Regions from separate parts of the Paenibacillus sp. FSL R10-2788 genome, predicted to be linked through region 1. Evidence: a T-box and tRNA genes for the amino acid it is inferred to sense, from the RefSeq annotation. Region 1 holds a T-box; the other holds one or more tRNA genes.

Region 1 (12,360 bases):
CAGCACAGCTTTTTGCGGTACAATCCCTATTTTCTCACGAAGCTGGTGCAGCTTGTAATCTCTGACATCCACACCATCCACTTTCACTTCACCTTGCACCACATCATAAAAACGAGGGATCAAATTCACAAAAGTAGACTTACCTGAACCCGTACTGCCAATCAGGCCCACGGTCTCTCCGCGATTAATTACTAAAGATATATCCTCTAATGCCGATTCACCTGTCGTATTATACCCAAAGGATACGTGATCGAATTGTATAGCAGGGGCAGCAGGGGCAGGTTCTGCAATCAATGCATTTCCTTCCTCGGACACGGATACCTTAACACCAAGCACTTCATTCACACGATTCGCTGAGGATGAGGCTTTTGTAAAAATAATAACCAAGTTGGAGACCACTATCAGCGCCAGCAAGATCTGAGTGATGTAATTGATGAAGGCAATGATCTCCCCTTGAGACAATCGGCCCCCATCGATATGAATTCCGCCTACCCACAAAATAGCTATGATCGCCGCATTTACTACAAGTGTAGTCATCGGCCCAAGCAAAGCAGAAATCCGCGAAACCCGGATCGCCGTAGTAGTCAAATCATCAGATGAGGCATCAAAACGTTCTTTTTCTGTACGTCTTTTGGCAAAAGCACGAATCACTCGAATCCCCGATAAATTCTCACTCAGTACGAGCGCAAGGGCATCCAGCTTCTGCTGGTATTTTCGGTACAAAGGAGCACTGCGGGTGATAATAAAATATAAAATAATGCCAAAAACCGGTGTTGCCGCTATTAGAATCAGCGATAATCTAAAATCCAAAATCATGGACATTAGGATAGCCCCGATGCAGATAAACGGTGCACGAATAACTAGACGAATCAGCATGGCCACAGCAATTTGCAGCTGGTTTACGTCATTGGTAATCCGATTAATCAGTGTAGGCGTACCTAAGGTATCCAGTTCAGCATACGACAAGGATGTAATATGTCTAAACATCTTATTGCGTAGTGTCGTACCGAATCCCTGTGAAGCCCGGGCTGCATAGTATTGGCATACCATGGAGCAGCCGAAGCCAAGCAGTGACATCAGAACCATTAGGCCACCCATGCGGTAAACATAGGCGCTGTCATGATTGCCAACCCCGTTGTTGATGATCAATGCGACAATGGTAGGCAAAATCAGCTCCAGAATCGCTTCCATCAGTTTGAAGATCGGTCCAATGATCGCTTCTTTTTTGTACGGCTTTAAATATACTGCAATTTTGAACAAATTTATCCACACCCAACATAAGAAGTATTTAACCACTTGAAATATGTATAAGAACAGTTATGATTATGGCATATCTACTCACATATTAATAATATTGGATTCGTATCGCTCCCATACGATTAGCATATCTCAAGTTCGGAGGATTTTTATATGGATATTAGACAGCTTAAATATTTTATGGCGATAGCTGAGGAAGGACAGATCACATCTGCAGCCAAAAAACTGCAAATGGCCCAGCCTCCACTGAGCCAGCAGCTAAAGCTCCTGGAGGAAGAACTCGGTGTAAAGCTAGTGGAACGAGGTCCACGCAGCGTGCAGCTCACTGAAGCTGGAGCCATTTTGCGGGACCGTGCCCAACAAATTCTGGAGCTGGCAGATTCCACTGCCCGTGAGCTCACTGATTTTGTCAAAGGTTTAAAAGGAACCCTAGCCATTGGTACAGTTTCTTCCTCTGGAGCTACGTTGCTTCAAGATCGGCTATGTGAATTTCACAAAACCTATAAAGGTGTGAAGTTTGAGATTCATGAAGGAAATACCTTTAGAATCATTGACCTCTTGAATAAAGGCATTGTCGAAGTCGGAATTGTAAGGACACCCTTTAATGGTACAAATTTAGAATGTCTTTACACACAAGCTGAACCTATGATTGCCGTAATGACACCTGAGTATGACTGGAAAACGGATGAAAACTTTATTGAGATCGGTGAGCTAAAGGATAAGCCGCTTATTATCTACCGCCGTTTTGAGCAGCTTATCCGGGAAACATGTCTTGAGAACGGCTTTGATCCGCTGATTTTCTGCATGAATGATGATGCTAGAACAACACTGCTCTGGGCAAACGCTGGTCTTGGCATCGGAATCATCCCCAAATCCGCTTTCGAATTAACGAGTAACAGTAATTTGATCTATAAAGAAATCAGTAGTGAATCACTACGCACGCGGGTCGCCGCCGTCTGGATTAAGGATAAATACTTGTCATCATTGGCTTCAAAGTTTATTGAGAGTTTCAAGAATGGATAATACCAGATCTATTTATTCACTTGTTGTTGAACGAGCCTATCCTCTTCTTCTTTAATACGGTTAATATCAATTCGTTCAAACAATAATTGTAATTCAGTAACCTGTTGGTAAGGGGGTACCGAGCAAGGCTGCCAATTCGGTAGTTCTAACGACAGGAACCCCCTGATCTTGTCACAAGAGAACGGCAGAAACGGATGTAACAAATTCGCTAGGTTCGCAATAATCTGCACACATGTGTATATTGCAGAATCACAAGAAACCTGATCCTCTTTTATCTGTATCCATGGTTTTTGCAGGTCGAAATACTGGTTTGCCTTGCGCACATAAGAAAAAATATACTCCAGCGCATCTTTTAGATTCCCAGCCTCAATAAGCCGCCCTGATTCGAGATACAAGAGGTCAATGTTGTCATTCCACCCCTTATCCAATTGCCCATTCGGCACTTTCCCTTCATAAAACTTATCTACAAAAGCCAATGAACGATTCACAAAGTTACCAAATGCTCCAAGCAGCTCTCCATTATGGCTATAAATAAACTCTCTCCAGGAAAAATCCGTGTCCCGCTTCTCGGGTCCATTGGCAATTAAGAAATAACGAATAGAATCTGGCTGATACCGCTCTAAAATATCAGGTACCCAGACCGCCCAGTTTCGGCTAGTGGAGAACTTCTGCCCTTCAAGGGTTAAATATTCGCTAGATATAATCCTGTCCGGTAAATGCAGACCTCCAGCTCCTAATAACACAGCCGGCCATATTAAAGTGTGAAAAGGAATATTGTCTTTACCATGCACATAATAAGCAGTAATCTCCCCTTTTTCCTCTAACCAAAAATCCTCCCAGCTTCCTCCGGACTGTGCAGCCCACTGCTTACTGGCTGATAAATAACCACTTACCGCCTCAATCCAAACATAAATCTTTTTATCTTCAAATCCAGCCACAGGAACATCTACACCCCAAGACAAGTCTCTTGTTACCGCGCGGTCCTGCAGCTCTTCTTGTAAATAACGTTTGGTCAGTTTTATAGCGTTATCTCTCCAAAATTGTGCTTCCTCTACATATTCCGTTAATTCAGACTGAAAATTAGATAAGCTAAGATAATAATGTTCTGTCGGCCTTTCTGATGGTGTATTACCACATAATTTGCAGACTCTGTCTAACAAATCGGCAGGATCTAGAATCGTAGAACAATAATCACATTGATCCCCTCGCGCCCGCTGGCCACATACCGGACAAGTCCCTTCCACATATCTGTCTGGCAAAAAGCGCTGATCCACCTCGCAGTAACATTGCGCAATGGTTTTTTTATATAAATGACCATTCTCTAGTAGCTTTGTAAACAACTCTTGCACGACCTTATGATGCTGCGGTTGATCCGTTCGAGTATATAGATCATAACTAAATCCCAGCTGTTTAAAACACTTCAGAAACTCCTCATGATATCTGCTTGCAAAAGCTCCGGGTGTAATCCCTTCATTCGCAGCCTGAACCGCTACGGGTGTGCCATGGCAATCACTGCCTGATACATATAATACGTTATCCCCTTTGGAGCGAAAATATCGTGCCAGCACATCCCCAGGCAACACACTTGATAATCTCCCAAGATGTAAAGATCCATTCGCATACGGCCAAGCACCACCTATAAACACATTACTCATTAACCTTCTCCTCCTTTTTTTGACAACAAAAAAACTCCCATCCACAAAGGACGAGAGTTCTACTCACGTGTTACCACCTAATTTTATAAATGCCTCATGACATTTACCTCTTCAGGTACGACGTTAATTAACGTTTATACCCTAGCACTGTAACGGATGCAGGTTCCGGCGCAGCCTACAACCCATAAGGTTTCGATGCGCAGCTCTGAGACCATATTCCCAAGGGTTTTCTTTACTCCTTTTCAGCGACCGGAGCTCTCTGTTGAAAGAATTGCCGTGGTACTCTTTCTCTTCTTTGCTTTTACATATTCAAGTTAGAGAAAATAATAATCAATTTGTTGTTTATTGTCAATGTGAAAAATCAAGCTCACTGTAACTTTTCCAGTTAATCTCCGTCTTTTATATAAATACGTTACAAGGAGGTCCCTCAGTGAAAAAGGTAAATTTGCTTACACTCTCTGTTCTTTTACTAGCAGGGGTATGGGGTTGCTCCGATAATCAAGTCAATTCTGTACCTAAAAGTGAGCCCTATACTTCCAAAGAAGCCATCAGTAGAGGGGATATTGTTTCTTGGGAAAAAGTGTACAACCTCGATAAATTCGAGCAATTTATAACGAATCTCTCCAGCAAAAAAGCAGACAATATACGCGTTACAAGTTACACAGATGAAGGCGATCCTATATTTAAGGATTTGAAATTTGACGGTAACGTGATTAATTATAGCTATGATACCTCTAATGATGCATTCGGTGGAAGCAACACAGGAGTCAGAACCGATACCTGCTCCGAAGTGACGAGTAAAAAAAGCACACAAGGTGAAATTATCTATTCGATCAGCGGTTGCACAAATAATGACTCTGAAATTGATTACTACCTTTTTCGCACAACAAAATGAAATGCTGAAATAAAAAAGACCACCCAATCATAATACAATTGGATGGTCTCGTTACTTCATATTATTTCATGATTTTGCAAATATCATTGGTGAATTGAACTGGATCACTAACCTGTAGACCTTCGATCAACAGGGCTTGGTTGTACAGTAGGTTCGTGTATAAACCGAGCTTTTCTTTGTCGTTCTCTGCTGCCGCCTTCAAGGACTGGAATACTTCGTGATGGATGTTGATTTCAAGTACCTTATCCGCTTGCACCTCTTGGCCATTCGGCATCGATTTCAGAATTTTCTCCATCTCGATCGTCAGCTCACCTTCTGCAGAGAGACATACCGGATGAGTCTTTAAACGTTTGGAAGCTTTAACATTTTTCACTTTGCCGGACAGGATGTCCTTCATCGCTTCAAAAAGCTCCTTGTTTTCGTTCTCTTCCGCTTCCGTTGGCTTGTCCGCTTCGTCGGCTTCGATCCCCAGATCTCCGCTGGATACGGATTTAAATTCTTTTTCCTTATAAGACTGAATCATCTTGATCGCAAATTCATCAATATCATCAGTGAAGTAGAGAATTTCATACCCTTTATCCGATACAAGCTCGGTTTGCGGGAGCTTCTCGATTCTGTCGATCGACTCTCCGGAAGCATAGTAGATATACTTCTGATCTTCTGGCATTCTTGAGACGTATTCGTCCAGCGTAACCAGCTTCTTCTCCTTGGAGGAGTAGAACATCAGTAAATCTTGGAGGGTGTCTTTGTGCATCCCATAATCGTTATAAACACCAAACTTAAGCTGTCTGCCAAAAGCATTATAGAACTGCTCATATTTCTCTCTTTCATCCTTCAGCAGGCTTTGCAGTTGGCTTTTCACTTTATTCTTAATATTCTTAGCGATCAAAGTCAGCTGACGGTCATGCTGGAGCATCTCTCTGGAAATGTTCAAGGAAAGATCCTCTGAGTCCACCATACCTTTTACAAAACTGAAGTAATCAGGCAGCAGATCCGCACATTTGTTCATGATCAACACACCGTTGGAATAGAGCTCAAGACCTTTTTCATATTCCTTTGTGTAATAGTCAAACGGTGTATTTTCTGGGATGAACAAAATCGCATTGTACACTACAGCACCATCAGCACTGATATGAATATGTTTAAGCGGCTTATCGAAGCCGTAACGTTTCTCTGCATAGAAGTTATCGTAATCTTCTGTAGTCAGCTCGCTTTTGTTCTTGCGCCAGATTGGCACCATGCTGTTTACGGTTTGTTCTTGAACAACTTCTTCGAACTCATTCTCCGTGCCTTCTTTTGGCTTTTGTTCCTTCAAGTCCATTTTGATTGGGAAACGGATGAAGTCGGAGTATTTTTTAATGATGGATTTCAGGCGATATTCTTCCAAATATTCATCATATTGATCTTCTTCAGTATTCTCTTTAATCTTCAAAATCACATCAGTGCCGACAGAATCCTTCTCAACAGTCTCGATGGTATAGCCGTCAGCGCCCTTAGACTCCCATTTAAAGGCCTCGTCGCTGCCTAATGCCTTACTGATCACTATAACGTCATCAGCCACCATAAACGCAGCGTAGAAGCCCACTCCGAACTGTCCGATGATATTGTGGCCATCTTTAGCTTCGTTCTCTTTCTTAAAAGCAAGAGATCCACTCTTCGCGATTGTACCTAAGTTATTCTCCAGCTCCTCTTGTGTCATCCCGATACCTGTATCGGAAATCGTCAAGGTTCTGTTCGCCTTATCGGCGGTCACTTTAATATAATAATCCTCTTTATTGAAGACCAGGCCTTCATCAGCTAAGGCTTTGTAATAGATCTTATCAATCGCATCACTTGCATTGGAAATCAGTTCACGCAGGAAAATTTCCCGTTGAGTATAAATGGAGTTAATCATCATTTCCAGCAATCTTTTCGATTCGGCTTTAAACTCTTTTTTGGCCATGAATAAATAAATCTCCTTTCAAAATAACCTTATTATTCATCATTCCGTGATTAGCACTCTTCTTAGATGAGTGCTAATTCTTCTTTTTATATAACATAAACTGATTTTCAATGTCAAATTTTTTGGCTACTTTCATATGAAAATATAACCATTTACAATTCCCTTGCAATCCTATTGATTGTATGATTTAAATAGATTAGATACATAATTTCCAAATAAAGGTTTATACATTTCGGATTTGGGAGGTCTTTAAATGAATGAACAAGCAATGTCCGCTTTAAATTCCACAATAAAAAGCCCCGTAAAGAACTTAATTGGCAGTGTATTCATTCCCGTACATGATATTGAAAAATCCCGTCGCTGGTATTGCCAAGTCCTGGGGCTTCCAGAGACAGATTGTAAGATCATGAACGGTCATTTATGCCCGCTGCCTATGCAGGGAAACACTGGAATCATCCTGGATACCATGCCGTTGTGGGGCGGCTTAGAACCTGAAGGAACACCGCCCATTACAACACCAGCTTTTTTGTTACTGACCGATGATTTGCAAGCCTCTTTCAATTATGTGAAGGCTCTCGGTGTAGAGCTAGTAACTGAAATTCAAGATGAGCATTGGTTTGTTGTGAAAGATCCTGATGGGAATAAATTAATGATTTGCAAGCAACATTTGGATTAAAAATTGCAGCGGTTGTGATTTCCACTTCTTAGGGTGCATCAGAAGCTGCAGATCAAAGTGAATTTCGGGATGAATAAAGGACAGCTCCGCCAAGCTTCCTCGTTCAATTTCTTCCTCTGCCACGATTTTTGGTAACAAAGCAATTCCAAGACCATTCATTACACAACGTTTGATGGCCTCCAGATTCGAAAGCTCAAAACCTATGCGGAATATGATCCCGTGCTCTTTTAACAAATTCTCGAACAGACTGCGGTAAATACAGCTTTCCTCCGAGACTATTAGCTCACAGTTATTCAGATCGTTTAGGGTTACCGTATCCATCTGGGCAAGCGGATGATGAATGGGGGCTATCAATACAAGCGGCTCATCTCTGACGATCGTACGCTCAAGGATGGAATCCGCAGTGGTGCGATCCAACATTAAGCCTAGATCTACTTCGCCATCTTTTATTTTGGCAAGAAGATTAGCTTCCTGCATCGTTTGCAGATGAATATCCAGCTTCGGAAATTTAGTCCTTAGCTGCTGCAGGTAAGGAGGTAAATAAAAGGCCGCTAAAGAATCTATCGTCCCAATAGTTATCGTTCCTCCGATTTGCTGGGCGATGGTTTCTTTTGAACGATCATACAAATCCAAAATCTCCACGAACAGCTTCAATAACTCTTCTCCTGGCGGGGTAAGCCGCAGCTGACGGCCATGCCTCTCTATTAAAGGTACTCCATATTCCTTCTCTATCTTCTGTATCTGCATCGTCACACTTGATTGTGCATATCCCAATTCTTCAGCAGCTCGCGTAAAGCTCTGACGTTTAGCCACCTCGCGGAAGGTTCGTAAATAGGTTAAATCCATTACCTCACCCTAACATCAATATTTTTGATGATCCATATCATTTATTATAGCTAACGACGATGCTACTTTCCATGGTAAAGTGTATGTAGAGGAATTAAAATATTTTGGAGGCCGATAATTTATGCTTACAGAACAACAGATTTATGGAGTTTATGTCCCCGTGGTCACCCCGTTCAATGCTGCTGGTGAAGTTGATTTGGATTCGTATCAGCGTTATGTAAAGAACATTATTAACAACAGCATACAAGGTCTGGTCGTTAATGGAACCACCGGAGAATCGCCCACTGTAACCGTAAATGAAATGCAGCTTCTAGTAAACACTTCCCGTGAGCTTCTACAATCCACATCAATCCCCTTAGTAGTTGGTACAGGTACCAATGATACAGCCTCTACGGTTGCACGCACGGAAATTGCTGCAAACCTTGGTGCTGATTGTGCACTAGTAGTCGTACCTTATTATAGTCGTCCTTCACAAGAGGGTATCATTGCCCATTTCCGCAAAGCAGCAGAAGTAGGCATACCTATCATGGCTTATGATATTCCAAGTCGTACAGGTACCGCCATGACGGTAGATACTGCACGTACAATCCTAGAAATGAATAATGTTGTCGGTTTAAAAGACTGCTCAGGCAGTACAAAAATGGTTACAGAGTTAGTCCGTACAGGTGCTAAACCTGTGCTTGGCGGCGATGATTCCCTCTTTTATGAAATGCTTAGCTGCGGAGCAGCTGGGGGTATGCTCGCTACTGCCAACGTTTATCCGGCAGAATGCCTTCGTATCTTTGAAGCCTTTACATCTGGTCAAGTGGACTTCGCTAAAGAAAGCTTTGAACAACTACTGCCGATCATCCGCCTATTGTTCAAGGAATCGAATCCCGCTCCAATTAAATGGATGCTTAACCAAAACGGCCTACTATCCTCGGATACGCTTCGCCTCCCTATGACTTCCATCAGCACAGGACTTCAGCAAGAACTGAGCCCCTATGTTCAGGACAATACAATTGAAGCAACCGCATAAATGAAATAACAACAGCCGTTGTACAGTGAGGAACTGTTTAGCGGCTGTTTTTTGTTGTAAATCATCAGGACATAAAACATAAAAAACTGCACCTCCAAATGTTAGTTGTGCTAACAATTGGGGTGCAGTTCAATTTACTCTGACGTTTTTTTATTTTGCTATAGAAACGATACGCATTCAAACTTACTTATCTGCTGCTCGTTTTTTGTCTTCCTTTTGTGAACCACTCGGACTTTGGCTTCAATGGAGGGTTAGACTTAGGTTTTGCTTTAGCTGGTTTGGATGCCGCTGATTTTGTTGCTGCCGGTTTTGTTGCCGCAGGTTTAGCAGTTGCTGGTTTGGAATTCGACGGTCTGGAAGACGATGGTCTCGAAGCTGCTGCTTTCGAACCTGACGGTTTCGCCGAACGATCTGTCTTCATTTGCGTTTTACGAGACATCGGATAAGGATGATCCTTAACTTCCGGAATCGATTTTCCAATCAATTTTTCAATATCTTTAAGGAAAGGAAGCTCTTCAGCTTCGCAAAAAGAAATTGCCGTTCCGCTCAATCCCGCTCTGCCTGTACGACCGATCCGGTGCACATAGGTTTCCGGAATGTTCGGTAAGTTGAAGTTAATTACGTGAGACAGCTCATCAATATCAATTCCCCGGGCAGCTATATCCGTAGCTACGAGAACACGAGTCGCACCGCTTTTAAAATTCCGCAAGGCGTTCTGGCGATCATTTTGAGATTTATTGCCGTGTATGGCTTGAGCAGCAATGTTCACTTTAGCCAGATCGCGGGTAACACGGTCCGCACCACGTTTGGTACGAGTAAACACCAAAGCTGAAACGATGGATTTATCCTGTAATAGCAGGTTCAACTGGTTTTGCTTATTTCCGTTCTCTAATAAATAGATCGATTGATTGATTCTATCCGCAGTAGATGACACGGGTGTGATTTCTACCTTCACTGGATTCACAAGCAATGTTTTGATCAATTTAGAAATTTCAGTTGGCATCGTTGCCGAGAAAAACAGAGTTTGCTTCTTCGTAGGCATTTTGGCGATGATTCGTTTCACATCATGAATAAAGCCCATATCCAGCATCCGGTCAGCTTCATCCAGAACTAAAATTTGTACATATTGCAGATCTACACGTTTCTGATTGATCAGGTCGATAAGTCTACCAGGGGTAGCAATAAGAATATCGGCACCTTGATTCAGTGCGCGTTCTTGCACTTTCTGTGACACACCGCCAACAATGGCAGCAGAGCGGATATCTGTATATTGGCTATACGCTTTTATGTTATCAGCAATTTGAATCGCTAGTTCTCTTGTCGGTGTTAAAATCAACGAGCGAATGCGTCGCACATTATTGGATTTGTTTGGGTTGGATTGTTCGCTTAACAATTGAATAATAGGCACGGAAAATGCAGCTGTTTTTCCTGTTCCCGTTTGTGCGCATCCAAGTAAATCTCTACCCGCTAATACAGCTGGAATCGACTGCTCCTGTATTGGTGTAGGTGATGTATAGTTTTCTTTGCTTAAAGCCTTCAAAATTGCAGGCACAATATTCAGTTCATTAAATGTCATTGGGTCTCCTTAATTTCTAATACATATATTCTTAACAATAAATCCTTTTGTCACGTCATAAACCATAATCATAACACAATAAGTTACATAATAATAGATTTTCTTTATCATCACACCAATTTTCATTAAAAATCCATTTCAGGATACTATTCGTTCTGCTCGTACAGAAATATTTTGCTAACCGTAAAATACTCCTCCTCAATTTATCCTGGGGCGTATCATTTGTTGATCCTGTTGATCCTGTTGATCCTGTTGATCCTGTTGATCCATCGGACTCAGACGCCCTTATTTTGAAGATTCATGGTTTTTGGCGATGCTATCGGACTCAGATGCACTTATTCACACCTTCGAAGCCCAATTCAGTACAAATATAAGGCAATAAGAGCTATGCGGTCCGATACCTTGGCAAAATAGATCAAAATGCTGAAATAGCTGCGATACAGTCCGATATGTACAAGCGGTCGGGTAAACCACGCAAACTTTACAGCACGCGGATCAGACACACAATCCTTACAGCACGCAGATCAGACACACAATCCTTACAGCACGCAGATCAGACACGCAATCCTTACAGCACGCGGATCAGACACGCAATCCTTACAGCACTCGGATCAGACACGCAATCCTTACAGCACGCGGATCAGACACGCAATCTTTACAGCACGCAGATCAGACACGCAATCCTTACAGCACGCGGATCAGACACGCAATCCTTACAGCACGCGGATCAGACACACAATCCTTACAGCACTCAGATCAGACACACAATCTTTACAGCACGCGGATCAGACACGCAATCCTTACAGCACGCGGATCAGACACGCAATCCTTACAGCACGCGGATCAGACACGCACAAAAAAGCGGAGGATTTCTCCCCCGCTCCTTATCTTTGCTATAACTATGATGACTATTCTACGATTTCAGCAGTATCGCCGTTGTTGGCACCTGCAGCGTTAGCTTCGTCAGTGTCAATATGCATATCCAGTTTAAAGCTGTCTGATACGCGTGCAATTACGTTCTCCAATACGAGACCACGATCGCCTCCGAGACGAACTTTAAGCAATTGCTTATCAGCAATGCCCCAAGCTTCAGCTTCAGAAGTATGGAAGTGAATGTGACGAGCGGCGATGATAACGCCTTGTTCCAATTCTACTTCGCCAGCAGGTCCTTTAAGCGTAATGCCAGGTGTTCCATCAATATTTCCAGATTCGCGAACTGGAGCTTTCACGCCAAGTGCGAAGGAGTCAGTACGGGAAATTTCTAATTGGGAAGCCGGACGAGCAGGTCCCAAAATTCTTACTTTGTCAAATTTACCTTTGCTGCCGATAACTGCTACTTGCTCATTTGCTGCAAACTGTCCTGGTTGAGAGAGGGGTTTGAACTCCGTTAGTTGATATCCTGGGCCAAACAAAGCCTCCACATGCTCTTGCGTAAGGTGAATATGTCTAGCCGACACACCTACGGGTACAGT
Region 2 (12,360 bases), 1.1 Mb from region 1:
CACTTGATGAAATCGTCAATCCAGTTACTGGACAGACCTATGCTTGCTTCGAGCCTACACTTGACTATATCGTAAGCAAAATCCCACGCTGGCCGTTCGACAAGTTCATTCATGCGAACCGTAAGCTGGGCACACAAATGAAAGCAACTGGAGAAGTTATGGCCATCGGTCGTACCTTCGAAGAGTCCATTCATAAAGCAATTCGTTCCCTGGAAATCGGTGTACACCGTTTCCGCCTGCCGGGCGCTGAAGATTTGGAAGAAAGCGTCCTGCGTGAACGTCTGGCAAAACCTGATGATGAGCGGTTGTTCTTGATCGCGGAAGCCTTCCGCCGCGGATTTGGCTTGCAAGAGATCCAAGATATCACTAACGTGGACTGGTGGTTCCTGTCCAAGATCGAGGGATTGATCAACTTTGAAGAGGTTATCCGTGGGGATGAAAGCTTATCAGCAGAAACCCTGTATCAAGCTAAACGCAGAGGTTTTACAGACCGTGCGATTGCTGAGATTCGTGCAGAAGGACAAGCGAACGTTAAATTCATCAAAGAAGCTGATGTACGCGCGCTTCGTTTAGAGCGAGGATTAACGCCTGTATTCAAAATGGTAGATACCTGTGCGGCTGAGTTCGAAGCTTCTACACCTTACTACTACTCTACTTATGAGACTGAAAATGAAGTCATTCATTCCGATAAACAAAAGGTTATCGTGCTTGGATCGGGTCCAATCCGGATCGGTCAAGGGATTGAGTTCGATTACTCCACTGTGCATGCAGTATGGGCGATTCAGAAGGCAGGTTATGAAGCGGTTATTATCAATAATAACCCTGAGACTGTATCTACCGACTTTAATACTTCGGACCGGTTGTATTTTGAACCCTTGTTCTTTGAAGATGTAATGAACGTAATTGCGCAAGAGAATCCGATTGGGGTTATCGTACAATTCGGAGGCCAAACAGCCATTAACCTTGCTGCACCATTAAGTGCCGCTGGCGTTAAGATTCTCGGAACTAGCCTAGACAGTATTGACGAAGCTGAAGATCGGAAGAAATTCGAAGCTTTGCTGGCTCGTCTGGATATTGCCCAACCAAAAGGGAAGACGGTTATCAACGTAGATCAAGCAGTAGAAACTGCACAATCGCTTGGATATCCAGTCCTGGTACGTCCTTCCTATGTACTTGGTGGACGCGCAATGGAAATTGTATATAATGATGCGGAATTGCTTAGCTACATGGTAGAAGCGGTTAAGGTGAATCCGGAGCATCCGGTATTGATTGACCGTTACATGCTTGGTAAAGAGGTTGAGGTAGACGCAATTTGTGACGGTGAGACGGTAGTTATTCCAGGGATTATGGAGCATGTTGAGCGTGCAGGCGTTCACTCCGGTGACTCCATCGCTGTATATCCTCCGCAATATCTGGATGAAGGTCTGAAAGCAAAAATTGCAGAGATCACAATCAAGATTGCTAAGGAACTGAAAACGATTGGTCTGGTCAACATCCAGTTCGTCATCTATCAGAATGAAGTGTACGTCATTGAAGTAAATCCACGTTCATCGCGTACGGTTCCATTCTTGAGTAAAGTAACTGGAATTCCAATGGCGCATCTGGCAACCAAAATCATTCTCGGCGGCAAGCTGAAAGATGACGGTTATACAGAAGGTCTATGGCCGGAAAGTGATTATGTATCGGTTAAAGTGCCGGTGTTCTCTTTTGCCAAGCTGCGTAGAGTAGAACCAACGCTCGGACCTGAAATGAAATCGACGGGTGAGGTTATGGGCCGCGATAAATTGTATGCAAAAGCTTTGTATAAAGGTCTAATCGGAGCAGGAATGAAAATTCCAGCAACCGGCGCTATCATCGTTACAGTGGCAGATAAAGATAAAGCAGAAGCTGTGGAGCTTATGAAAGGCTTCCACTCGCTGGGTTACAAGATCATTGCTACCGGAGGCACCGCTCAAGCGCTTGAAGAAGCAGGTCTCAACGTAATGAACGTGAACAAGCTGGATGAAGGTGCACCGAACATTCTCGACTTGATTCGTGGTGGGCAAGCCAACTTCGTCTTTAATACACTGACTAAAGGGAAAACACCAGAGCGTGATGGATTCCGTATCCGTCGTGAAGCGGTTGAGAATGGCGTCGTATGTATGACATCACTCGATACAGTAACGGCACTGCTCAGAATGCTGCAGACGATCAACTTCTCGTCACAGTCCATGCCTGCTTTTGTCGGACAATTAAACTAATCTCATAAAGATGCATAGGGCGGTTTGCGTTTACGCAGACCGTTCCGCTATGCCTAGGGGCTAATAAATGAAGAGTGTGGATTTAAGTCTGCACTGGATGGGAGAACGGTTATGGGACAGGGAGATGCAAAGTGGAATGAAATGGCGAATCGCTTGATGATCGCCTTGGATTACCCTGATGTTGCTGGGGCAAGAACCTTGATTGACAAGCTGGAAGGGATTCCTTGTTATATGAAAGTGGGAATGCAGCTCTTCTATGCAGCAGGACCGGAATTCATTAATGAACTGAAATCTCGAGGGTATTCTGTATTTGCAGATGTCAAAATGCATGATATTCCTAACACGGTAAAAGGCGGGGCAGAAAGCCTTACGAACCTCGGTGTAGATATGTTTAACGTACATGCCGCTGGAGGCTCGGCAATGATGGCTGCAGCCCGTGAAGGCGCTGCTTCAGTAGTTAATGGGAATGCTACGCTTAAAATGCCTTTGATTATCGCAGTTACACAGCTGACCAGCACGAGCCAAGAAGTGATGAATAACGAAATTGGAATCGCAGGAGACGTAGCAGATACTGTAGTCAGATACGCTAAGCTGGCAGCCGCTGCAGGTCTGGATGGAGTAGTGGCTTCACCGCAAGAGTCTTCAGCGATCGCAGAGGCTTGTGGGCCCGCATTTTGTACAGTTACACCTGGTATCCGGCCAGCAGGTGCATCCCTAGGTGACCAGTCCCGGGTGATGACGCCGGGCAAAGCCATTCAGCAAGGCAGCCACTTCCTGGTGGTGGGACGTCCTGTTACAACTGCAGCTGATCCACGTCAAGCAGCACTAAATATTATTGAGGAGATGACCCTAGCATGAGTACATTAAATAGAAGTGAACAAGTAGCAAGTTATCTGCTTACGATAGGAGCGGTGGCACTGCGACCGCAGGAGCCTTTTACCTGGACCTCTGGTATTAAATCCCCGATCTATTGCGATAACCGTCTGACTATGGCTTACCCAGAGGTACGTAACTATATTGCTGATGCCTTCGCTGAGCTTATTAAAAGCCAGTATCCAGATGCAGAGGTGATCGCAGGTACAGCAACCGCAGGCATTCCTCACGCAGCTTGGGTAGCTGATAAACTCAATCTGCCAATGGCTTATATCCGCGATAAAGCTAAAGGTCACGGCAAGCAGAATCAGATCGAAGGCCTAATTAAGTCGGGGCAAAAGGTAGTCGTTATCGAGGACTTGATCTCCACTGGTGGAAGCTCCATCAAAGCAGCTCAAGCTGTGCAAGAAGCAGGCGCAGAAGCGTTGGCTGTATTGGCAATCTTCAGCTACGAGCTGGATCGTGCGGTCGATGCTTTTGCTGCCGCTGAAATGCCATTACAAAGCTTGTCCAACTACAGCACATTGATTGATGTGGCTCTTACACAAGGCGAGATCGCAGCTACAGATGTGGAACTGCTGAAATCTTGGAGAAAAGATCCTTCCGCATTTGGCGTTTAAACTAAATATTTAAGTATAGATTGGACGGGCCTCTCACATTTTGGTGGGAGGATTTTCTTTTTAACTGCACCGAGTGCAATTAAAAGGAAAAGGTGCTCTGACACTCTGGAATACTATACTCTGCCCCGGTGATTCCTCGCGCTGTCGTCACACACGCAGAATAGTTGCAGTTCGTGCACTTAAACTAACCTTCCTTAGAGGATATGGCGATATAGTTGCACTTTGTGCAATTATATCCACCAGAAATCCGCCGAAAGCTCCTAATAACGTTTTTTAACTGCACATAGTGCAATTAAAAGGAAGAAGCATAATACATTCGGCTTTAATAGTTGTACAAAGTGCAATTATCCTGCGTAGAAGGGGCGATTTGTGCCGGTCACAGGAAAGGTAGCAGGTTAGTTAGTAGGTTAGTTAGTAGGTTAGTTAGTAGGGAAGGCAAATGCTGTATTGGTAAAAGGAAAAGTAGAGTGGAGTGGAGAGTAGGGTTTTGGTGTTTGCATTTACATTCACATTCTGACATTTGGCTGACCTGCGCACTGTCGCTCTGGTATATTGCGCTCTGACACTCGGGATTCTGAGACTCTGCAGCTATGCGTTATCGCTCTACACTCTGAACGCTCTGACACTCTGGAATACTATATTCTGCGTGTGTGATGCCATCGCAATGTCGTCACACACGCAGAATAGTTGCAGTTCGTGCACTTAAACTAACCATCCTTAGAGGATCTGGTGATATAGTTGCACTTTGTGCAATTATATCCGCCAGAAATCCTCCGAAAGCACCTAATAACATTTTTTAACTGCACATAGTGCAATTAAAAGGAGAAGCGCAACACACACAGCTGTAATAGTTGCACAAAGTGCAATTATCTTACCGTAGAAAGGCATATCAGGATCCTCAGAAAACTCCCGGAATGTTTTTTATAGAAATAATATGAAGAAATCGTAGCATAACTTTAAACAGCCTGTAACTTCCCCTCCAGAATAAAGCTATATACTGTTACTAGAATTATGGGTAATTATTCATAAGGTGGATGGATTGAGTATTTTATGGGAGGGTTCAAGAATGAATCATATAAATAATAATAGAAGGCTATGGCGGCGCTGGTTAAGCTTTGGAATATGTGCAGCACTCCTATTGCCTTTAATTTCTGAAAGCAGGCATACAGCCTGGGCAGAGGCTTCTAAGCCATCTACAGAACAGCGCGTGTTACGTATTGGCAGCCTCTGGTCTGGAGAAGACGATTCTTCTTTTCGTCAGCAGTTTACAGATATGTATGAATTGCAGCATCCTGAAATCAAACTTGAGATTATTCCAGCCATCAATATGAATGAGCTTCGTTTTGACAGCACCTATCCAGAGGTTAACCCAGATAATCTGGAGAATATCCGAACAATTATGGGCGGTGCACAGCCAGTTGATGTAATCGTCGGTGATAGTACATTGGTGAAGAGTTTGGTGAAGCATAATCTGGTGCAATCGCTGGAGCCGCTTATCGCACGAGATCAATATGATTTAAGCAATATGGCACCTACAATGTTAAATGGAGTACGTGAGCTGGGTGGAGGAAGTCTTTACGCGTTAGCGCCGACCTTTATGTCGAGTGCGTTATATTTTAACAAAGGTATTTTTGATGCTGCTGGTGTAGGTTATCCGACGGACGGAATGACTTGGGATGAAGTGTTCGCGCTGGCCGAAAAGGTGACCAAGAAATCGACAAATAAAGATAAGCGTATATATGGATTTTCGATGAACCGTTATATGAGCGATCCTTTCTGGGATATGCAGACCTATGTCTCACCGCTTGAGCTTGCTATGTATGACAACAAGGGACATAAGATGGAGGTAAACCAAACACAGTGGAGTCAAGCTTGGACGACCTACAGCCAATTGGTGAAAAAGCAAATTACACCTGGGTTAAACGGTATGGATTTTATAGAAACAGAACGGAGCACCTATAGTCCTGTCCAAGGGGATCTATTCCTTACCGGAAAAGCTGCAATGGTAATTGGAGAATACGATTATCTTAATGAGCTTGCAGGTGTGAGCCGCAATGCAGCAAAAATTAAAAATTACAATCCCGTCGATTGGGGTTTAGTTACCGTACCTACTTTTAAGGAGAAACCAGGAGTGGCTGTAGGTACTTGGGTAGGTAATATGATGGCTATCAACACTATGGCTGCTAATAAGGAAGATGCTTGGGATTTGATCAAGTTCGTCAACAGTAATGAGGTAGCCAAAATTAAAGCTCATACCCGCGGGGAACTAACTTCCCGTAAGGATTACATTACCACGAAGGTACCTTCAGTAAATCTGGAATCCTTCTATACGCTCAAACCATTACCAGCCAATGATCCTTTGATGAACGTCCTACAAACACAGAAGCCTGGAATTAGCCGTATTAACGATGTTGGGCGCCAACTATTCACAGAAGTTTATCAGGGCAAAAGAACGGTGGAGAGTGCCCTCAAAGCTTGGGAGAAGCAAGGGAATACCATGCTGGGTACGCTCGAAAAAGATCCCACATATTATTTCGACTCTATAGGGGATTAAGTTTTGGAATATGTAGCGGCCACCGGATTTCCGGTGGCTTATTTTGTGGAACTTGGGCATGATAAGTTCAGAGCAGCGTGAGATTAATTTGCGAAAAGGAGAAGAGGGCATCATGAATTGGATATACTTCGCGAAACTGTTCAGAACGAGATTTCAAGCAGGTTGTTTAGCAAAAAGGTTGGAGCAAGATGGCTGGATTTATGGCTACCATGACCCAAGTTTTGTGGAAATTTATCGATCCCGCAAAGGAAGATATGGGGTTAGATTTTTGCCTTGAGAACTTTTACAAATTCATCCTTGACGTAGACCCATTTTGTACTGTATATTGTTTATTGTCGCTGTTTGAATATTATTTCTGACGCGGGGTGGAGCAGCCCGGTAGCTCGTCGGGCTCATAACCCGAAGGTCGCAGGTTCAAATCCTGCCCCCGCAACCAATTTTATTACAACAGCAATTGTACATTCGGATATTTTTAGATCCGGGCCCTTAGCTCAGTTGGTTAGAGCGGTCGGCTCATAACCGATTGGTCGGGGGTTCGAGTCCCTCAGGGCCCACTTATCAAAAACCCTTACTTTGTAAGGGTTTTTTGCTGTCTATAAGCTTAGCAATATAAGAAAGTAGAATGGATAAAGAACAGAATTTTGAGTTTGCTAACGGATTTGCTAACGGGAATTATTTTTCTGCAGTTTCGAGCTGTTTTTCAGCGTATTTATTCAGTTCTGCTTCAATTTTATCAACGGCCTCTTCCTGCATGATTGGGAGTAGGTGTGAGTATTATTCGTTGAACATCGCTGGAGTCATACCCAGTCGTTCAGCAGCTACCTTTAGCTTTATATAGCTCCGACCAGAGTAGCAACATACTAAGTCAATTTCCTTGTATGAGTCCTCGTATTCTTTTTTTTAGCCCCGATTTGCGTATAGCGTTCCCTAAGACCATCAATAATATTCTGAAAAACCTTGCAAAGTACCACTGGAGATCAGAGTACCAATTTAGGATATTTCTAATGTCGTTTGTAGAGTACGGCAGTTTACTTCTCTGCCACTGCCGCTCTTGCTAAGGGGGATTTAATAAAAATTTTAGTAGAAGGTCTGACATTCATTTTAAATAAATGTTATAATTATTAAATCAGTGTGTAGAGATATTGGTCTTTTTTGTTGGGCCAAAAATATATGTCTCATGATACGTCTGCCATCTGAAATATTATTCACGGAGATGACAAACATGCATGGAGACAAAAGACTGCCCAGAAACGGAAAAGAAGGTATACTATTTTTACTCATTATTTCAATCATTTCAGTAAACACTATTGCCCCTATTATTGTGGGGTTGGAACGTGGCTTCAGTAAGGAAGTGTATATAGATACACTAAAGGTTATTCCGTTTATGTGGATGATCGTAGTTTTATCTGTAAGATTAGTTGCAGGACCGATTGTTGGGAAAGTGATGCCGAAATTCATGGGACAAACAGATGGATTTAATGCAGGGATTCTGTTGAATACTTTATTGAATGTCACGGTGTTATCTATTTTACTATCAATTATTGGCACATGGGTTGGGACGAAACAAATAAGCCTGGATCCACTTAAAAATTTCCTTCACATCTGGCCAAGAAACTTTGGTATAGCATTTTGGATTGAACTGTTGGTTGCGCAGCCGATAGCAAGATTTGCTATGAAAACATTACACGCAAGACAGGATCGAAAATCGGAAAGTGTAAATGCGTAACTAGCTAGATTTTTGTAGACGAATAAGAAAAAAAGGAGCGTCCATGGTGGGCGTTCCTTTTTTATGTCGTAGTAGTCGAACTATAATGCTCAACAGGAGATGCTCGCGAATGACTGAACGCACAATGTAGAAGCATGCTCTAAATACTGCGTACTTTTGATTTGCCTTTGGGGCAAATTGCTTCCTAAAGAATTAATCCAGCAATAACTCTAGCCCCCGGTCACCGCGGTTGAGTTTACAAGTACCCACTAAGGAGAAGTAACCGATGAAAACGAAAATACTCTTTTACTATCTGTGATAATTGCATTTACATGCACCGCAGTCACACTGGAGCCAACCACAAGAATAATGAATAGGGTGTGTCTCAGTGCCTAAAGGAGCATGACATCTCCAGCATTTAGTGTGACGTATTCCATATTTCATAATTTGTTTTTCTTTGATATGCGTTTGGAAGTATTCTTTTTGTGATTTTTTTCGTTTTTCTTCCTCTTCTTTCCTAAGTTGTTCATTTTGTTGAATTATGAATTTTCTTTCAGCTTCATTCTTTTTAATAGCGAGCGCTTCTTGAACGTACCCTTGAATTAAGGAAATATCATTTTTCAAGCAACATACTATCTCTGTTACATTCTGTCGTTCATCGGAAATCATTCCATATAGGTTAACGCCATTGTTAAAGTCATCTTGCGATAAATTAAGCATATCAAGATTTCCTGACACTAATGAACGACTTATCATAACGTTTCCAATGGATAAAAATCCTGAACTCAATTTCATGCTCAATATGCTATCTTTATGCAGATAATTATTACCTTTAATTTCAATGATGGCGAATTGTCTGTTTACTGTTGGAGTATAAGTTAATTTATTATCGATTTTTATAGTATTTGATTCCGAAAGTTTCTGATATTCTCTATCTTCTATTATTGTAAGAAGACCCTGTAATACTCCTTTGAAAAATCCCATATTATGTACTCTCCTTTTATTTAAATCAGGTTTATTTTACCATGTGAAATAGTTTAATAGTGAGGAAATTTGAATTGTATTTGACTGAGGATTAGTAACATAAGGACTCTGGAGTATGAAAGATTTGTTATGGACAGAAAAAAAGAAAGAGTTATCCAGTATCCGATAAAATAGCTGTTGGGGCACTTTTTCTTGCTGCAAACTTACTTATACTAAACACCAAACTTCGTTTGATTAGGGAGCATTTTTGGTATGAGGCTCCTATCGGACCCAGCTGACCCTTAAAGAGGTTTTTCTCCACATTTGCAATTCTAACGGACTCCATAGTCGCTATTGGCATAAAAAGTACCGCATTTGAGTCTCTTTCTAGGCATTAGCGTCCATGGAGTCCGAAACCATGCTTCAAAGGCTGAAAATCAGCAAATAGCGTCATCTGGGTCCGATAGATCGAGGTGGAGGATGTTAGTTCGTTAGTTCGTTAGTTCGTTAGTTCGTTAGCTCGTTAGTGCCATGCTCCTCGCAGATGTAGTTGCAGAAATTACAATGAGAAGTAGCCTATAAAGGAACAGTCAGTAGTTTCACCTCTGCAACCAGCATATCTAGTATGCGAGCTCATAAACCATACAGTAAAGCACAAAACGGCACTGCTCCAAACCATGAAATGGTTTGGAAGCAGCGCCGTTTTTGTTAGCAGTCAGCTAAATTCCTCCAATGGAGAGCAAGGTGACCGAAACGATGTACCCAATTGCTTCCGACCGCAGTCCCAATCGCAATCTCGATCGCAGTCCCAATCGCAATCTCAATCTCAATCGCGATCTCAACCGCAGTCCCAACCGCAGTTGCAGCCCAGATCGCAATCGCGATCCCAACCGCAGCCCTAGTCGCAATCCCGATCGCAGTCCCGATCACAGTCCTAATCTCAGTCGCAATCCCGATCCCAACCGCAGTCCCAACCACAGGCCCTGGGTTTCCACCAACATCCCTAAAGTTTCATGCTGTCCCACAGCTGCTGGAATGCCCCGGATTCGACCTCGAAGAATACCGGTGCCTGACCGTAGCGTACAAGTCCTTGACCGAACAGCGTCAGCTCTACTCGGGCGTTGTCTTCCAGCTGCAGATAGATGATCTTGCGGTCTTCGCTGTCGTAGATGCCTTGCTCGATCAGCGGCTCTGCTGCCAGCGGTTTAGCCGCTTGGAGTGCTGTCAGGAAGCCATCAAGCGCCTCGCCATTGGCGATTGGCGCCTGCTGCTGGAGGCCGTTGTTCCAGCTGTTGAAGCTTTCCGACTGAGCTGAAGTAACTCGGCCTTCAAGATTCAGCTTGCCGAATAGGTCGGCGCCGCTGTTTATGGTGATGCCGTTCGTGTGCTCATACAGTTCAGCGAATACCTCGCCGTTGATTTCCGAATAGGACATAATCAGGAAGCTGGAATCATAGCCCTTCACGGAATAGAGATCCGTTTCGCCGATGTTCGAGGCTAACTCAATATATTCGTCGTTACCGCTCCATTCGTTGATGCCGCCTGTAGTGCGTCCTAACTTGTCACCGCGCAGAGCGGCAGCATCGGCAGCGTCGATGCGAGTCGCTGACTGTGTGTAAATATTATTTTTATACACGACCAAGGCGATCATATCTGCCTTCACGCCAGATTCCTTATCTGGCAGTTTCAGCTTGGGAATGACAATGCTGCCCGATGTAGCTGTGCCCGAATTGCCAGCATTGCTTACACCCGGAGTTACCTGGGCAACCTGCCCCGGGGAGCTCTGACTGTTCAACTGCTGCCATATACTAGGCCCAGCCAGACCGATTCCTGCGGCGAGCACGACACTTGCCGCGATATAAACCGTCTTGCGCGGACGTTTCCGCTCCTGCCGCTGCTCCATTTTGTCGAACAATTCTTTTTTCATTTCTTCACCTGGTTTCATCGAATCCACCGCTTTCTTATATGTTGTTCGAAACTGATCTTCCTTCACTGTGGTTCCACTCCTTCCAGCTCCAGTTTTAACAGTTGCCGTCCCCGCTGAAGTCTCATCTTCACGGCAGACTGGCTAATCTGCAGAATCTTGCTGATCTCCTGGATGGGATAGTCCTCGTAATAATAAAGATGGATTACGGTTTTATACTTCATGGGCATCGCCATAACTAACTGCAGCAGAGCCCAATCCTCGGGGCTGTCTGCCGCAATTGGCTCAGCGCTCTCCAGCTTAACCTCGCGCTTGCGCCAGCCTCTGCCCAGTAGTGTTTTACAATGGTTGGTGATTACCCGGATCAGCCATGCCTTCTGATGTTCGGCATCTTTGAACTTTGGCGCTTTTTCTATTAGCTTGATGAAGGTATCCTGAGTGGCTTCTTCGGCATCTTGCCGGCTGCCTAGATGGACCAAAGCGATCCGGAACAGCATATCTGCGTAAATTTCGTAACTCTTCATCACATGATTTCCCGGCCGGGTCATGGATCGCTGCATGATACTGTGCCCCCCTTTACCTATAACACCATTTAGGACGGCATTAGGTCACATTTTGTTCCTGAGAAAATTTCTTTGTGTTTGAGAGTAGAGAATGCCTATTCATAAATTATCGCCAGAGGGTTATGGACTCAGAAGTCGTTATTTGCATATAAATAGACTTTTGAGCAAGTTCGCGGACCCCAGTGACGCTATTCCTTAAAAAGTGGGCCTTGTAAGGTGTTTCTCATGCCAATAAAGGCGATGGGGTCCGTTACACTTCGAAATGGAGGGTTATGCAACGCATAAGATCAACTGTGTCCGATAGCTGCTAAGCACCACGCCAATATTGTCTACGCAAACGATGGTTACTTATTTAGAACAGGGGAGATCAAAAAAACGCATTTGCCCAAGCACCAATTGCTGACTGCTGGACAAACGCGTCTTTTTAATAGAGTGACTCCTTCACGGGAGATCCTCTTCGATATGTTTATATGTATAGCTAGGATCATTACCTTTAACAGGAGCCCTGCTGTATTGATAGATCCTTCCATTTTCTTTTCGATAAAAGTATCTTGCGTAGGGTTCGTCTGCGAAAATCACCGTGGTACTTACGAGGGGAGCTTTGGCAATCTGGGTGTATACTTTATAAAAATCTTCCTTCTTATAATTTCTCGTCTCTATTAGATAATGAATGACTTCTCTGTTCATATGATTTCGGAAGGAGTGGAGGGCTAAGGATGTTATTCCACAGATTAAAAGGATTAGAACGATGAAGATTAGTTTTGTATTTTTCTTCATTAATTCCCTCCATATAGATAATTTGTATATAGTATAAGATAATATACAGAGACTATTATGTCATTCATAGATATCTTGTAAATGTACAAATAAGAAAGGAGGTAAGAATATGACGCAGGAAGAAGAGAAAATACTGGAGCT

The links. The T-box of region 1 lies ahead of metG (methionine--tRNA ligase). A T-box ahead of a tRNA ligase gene usually reads a tRNA of that ligase, here a tRNA-Met.
Region 2: it has a tRNA-Met gene. The T-box ahead of metG (methionine--tRNA ligase) is inferred to sense a tRNA for this amino acid. The anticodon was not compared.

What each region holds. Positions count from the first base shown of each region.
Region 1 covers NZ_JBBOQA010000001.1:4,089,436-4,101,795, forward strand. The annotation lists gene NSQ50_RS18060 (ABC transporter ATP-binding protein) at 1-1,260, opposite strand, end outside; gene NSQ50_RS18065 (LysR family transcriptional regulator) at 1,411-2,280, shown strand; gene metG (methionine--tRNA ligase) at 2,289-3,935, opposite strand; T-box leader at 3,979-4,240, opposite strand; gene NSQ50_RS18075 (DUF4362 domain-containing protein) at 4,366-4,830, shown strand; gene htpG (molecular chaperone HtpG) at 4,892-6,772, opposite strand; gene NSQ50_RS18085 (VOC family protein) at 7,026-7,448, shown strand; gene NSQ50_RS18090 (LysR family transcriptional regulator) at 7,419-8,294, opposite strand; gene dapA (4-hydroxy-tetrahydrodipicolinate synthase) at 8,416-9,312, shown strand; gene NSQ50_RS18100 (DEAD/DEAH box helicase) at 9,500-10,888, opposite strand; gene pduL (phosphate propanoyltransferase) at 11,797-12,360, opposite strand, start outside.
Region 2 covers NZ_JBBOQA010000001.1:5,233,329-5,245,688, reverse strand. The annotation lists gene carB (carbamoyl-phosphate synthase large subunit) at 1-2,240, shown strand, start outside; gene pyrF (orotidine-5'-phosphate decarboxylase) at 2,352-3,098, shown strand; gene pyrE (orotate phosphoribosyltransferase) at 3,095-3,733, shown strand; gene NSQ50_RS23390 (ABC transporter substrate-binding protein) at 4,800-6,287, shown strand; tRNA gene NSQ50_RS23385 (tRNA-Met) at 6,647-6,723, shown strand; tRNA gene NSQ50_RS23380 (tRNA-Ile) at 6,768-6,841, shown strand; gene NSQ50_RS23375 (hypothetical protein) at 7,510-8,013, shown strand; gene NSQ50_RS23370 (hypothetical protein) at 8,302-8,976, opposite strand; gene NSQ50_RS23365 (hypothetical protein) at 9,664-9,933, opposite strand; gene NSQ50_RS23360 (hypothetical protein) at 9,959-10,948, opposite strand; gene NSQ50_RS23355 (RNA polymerase sigma factor) at 10,945-11,439, opposite strand; gene NSQ50_RS23350 (hypothetical protein) at 11,884-12,219, opposite strand; gene NSQ50_RS23345 (hypothetical protein) at 12,329-12,360, shown strand, end outside.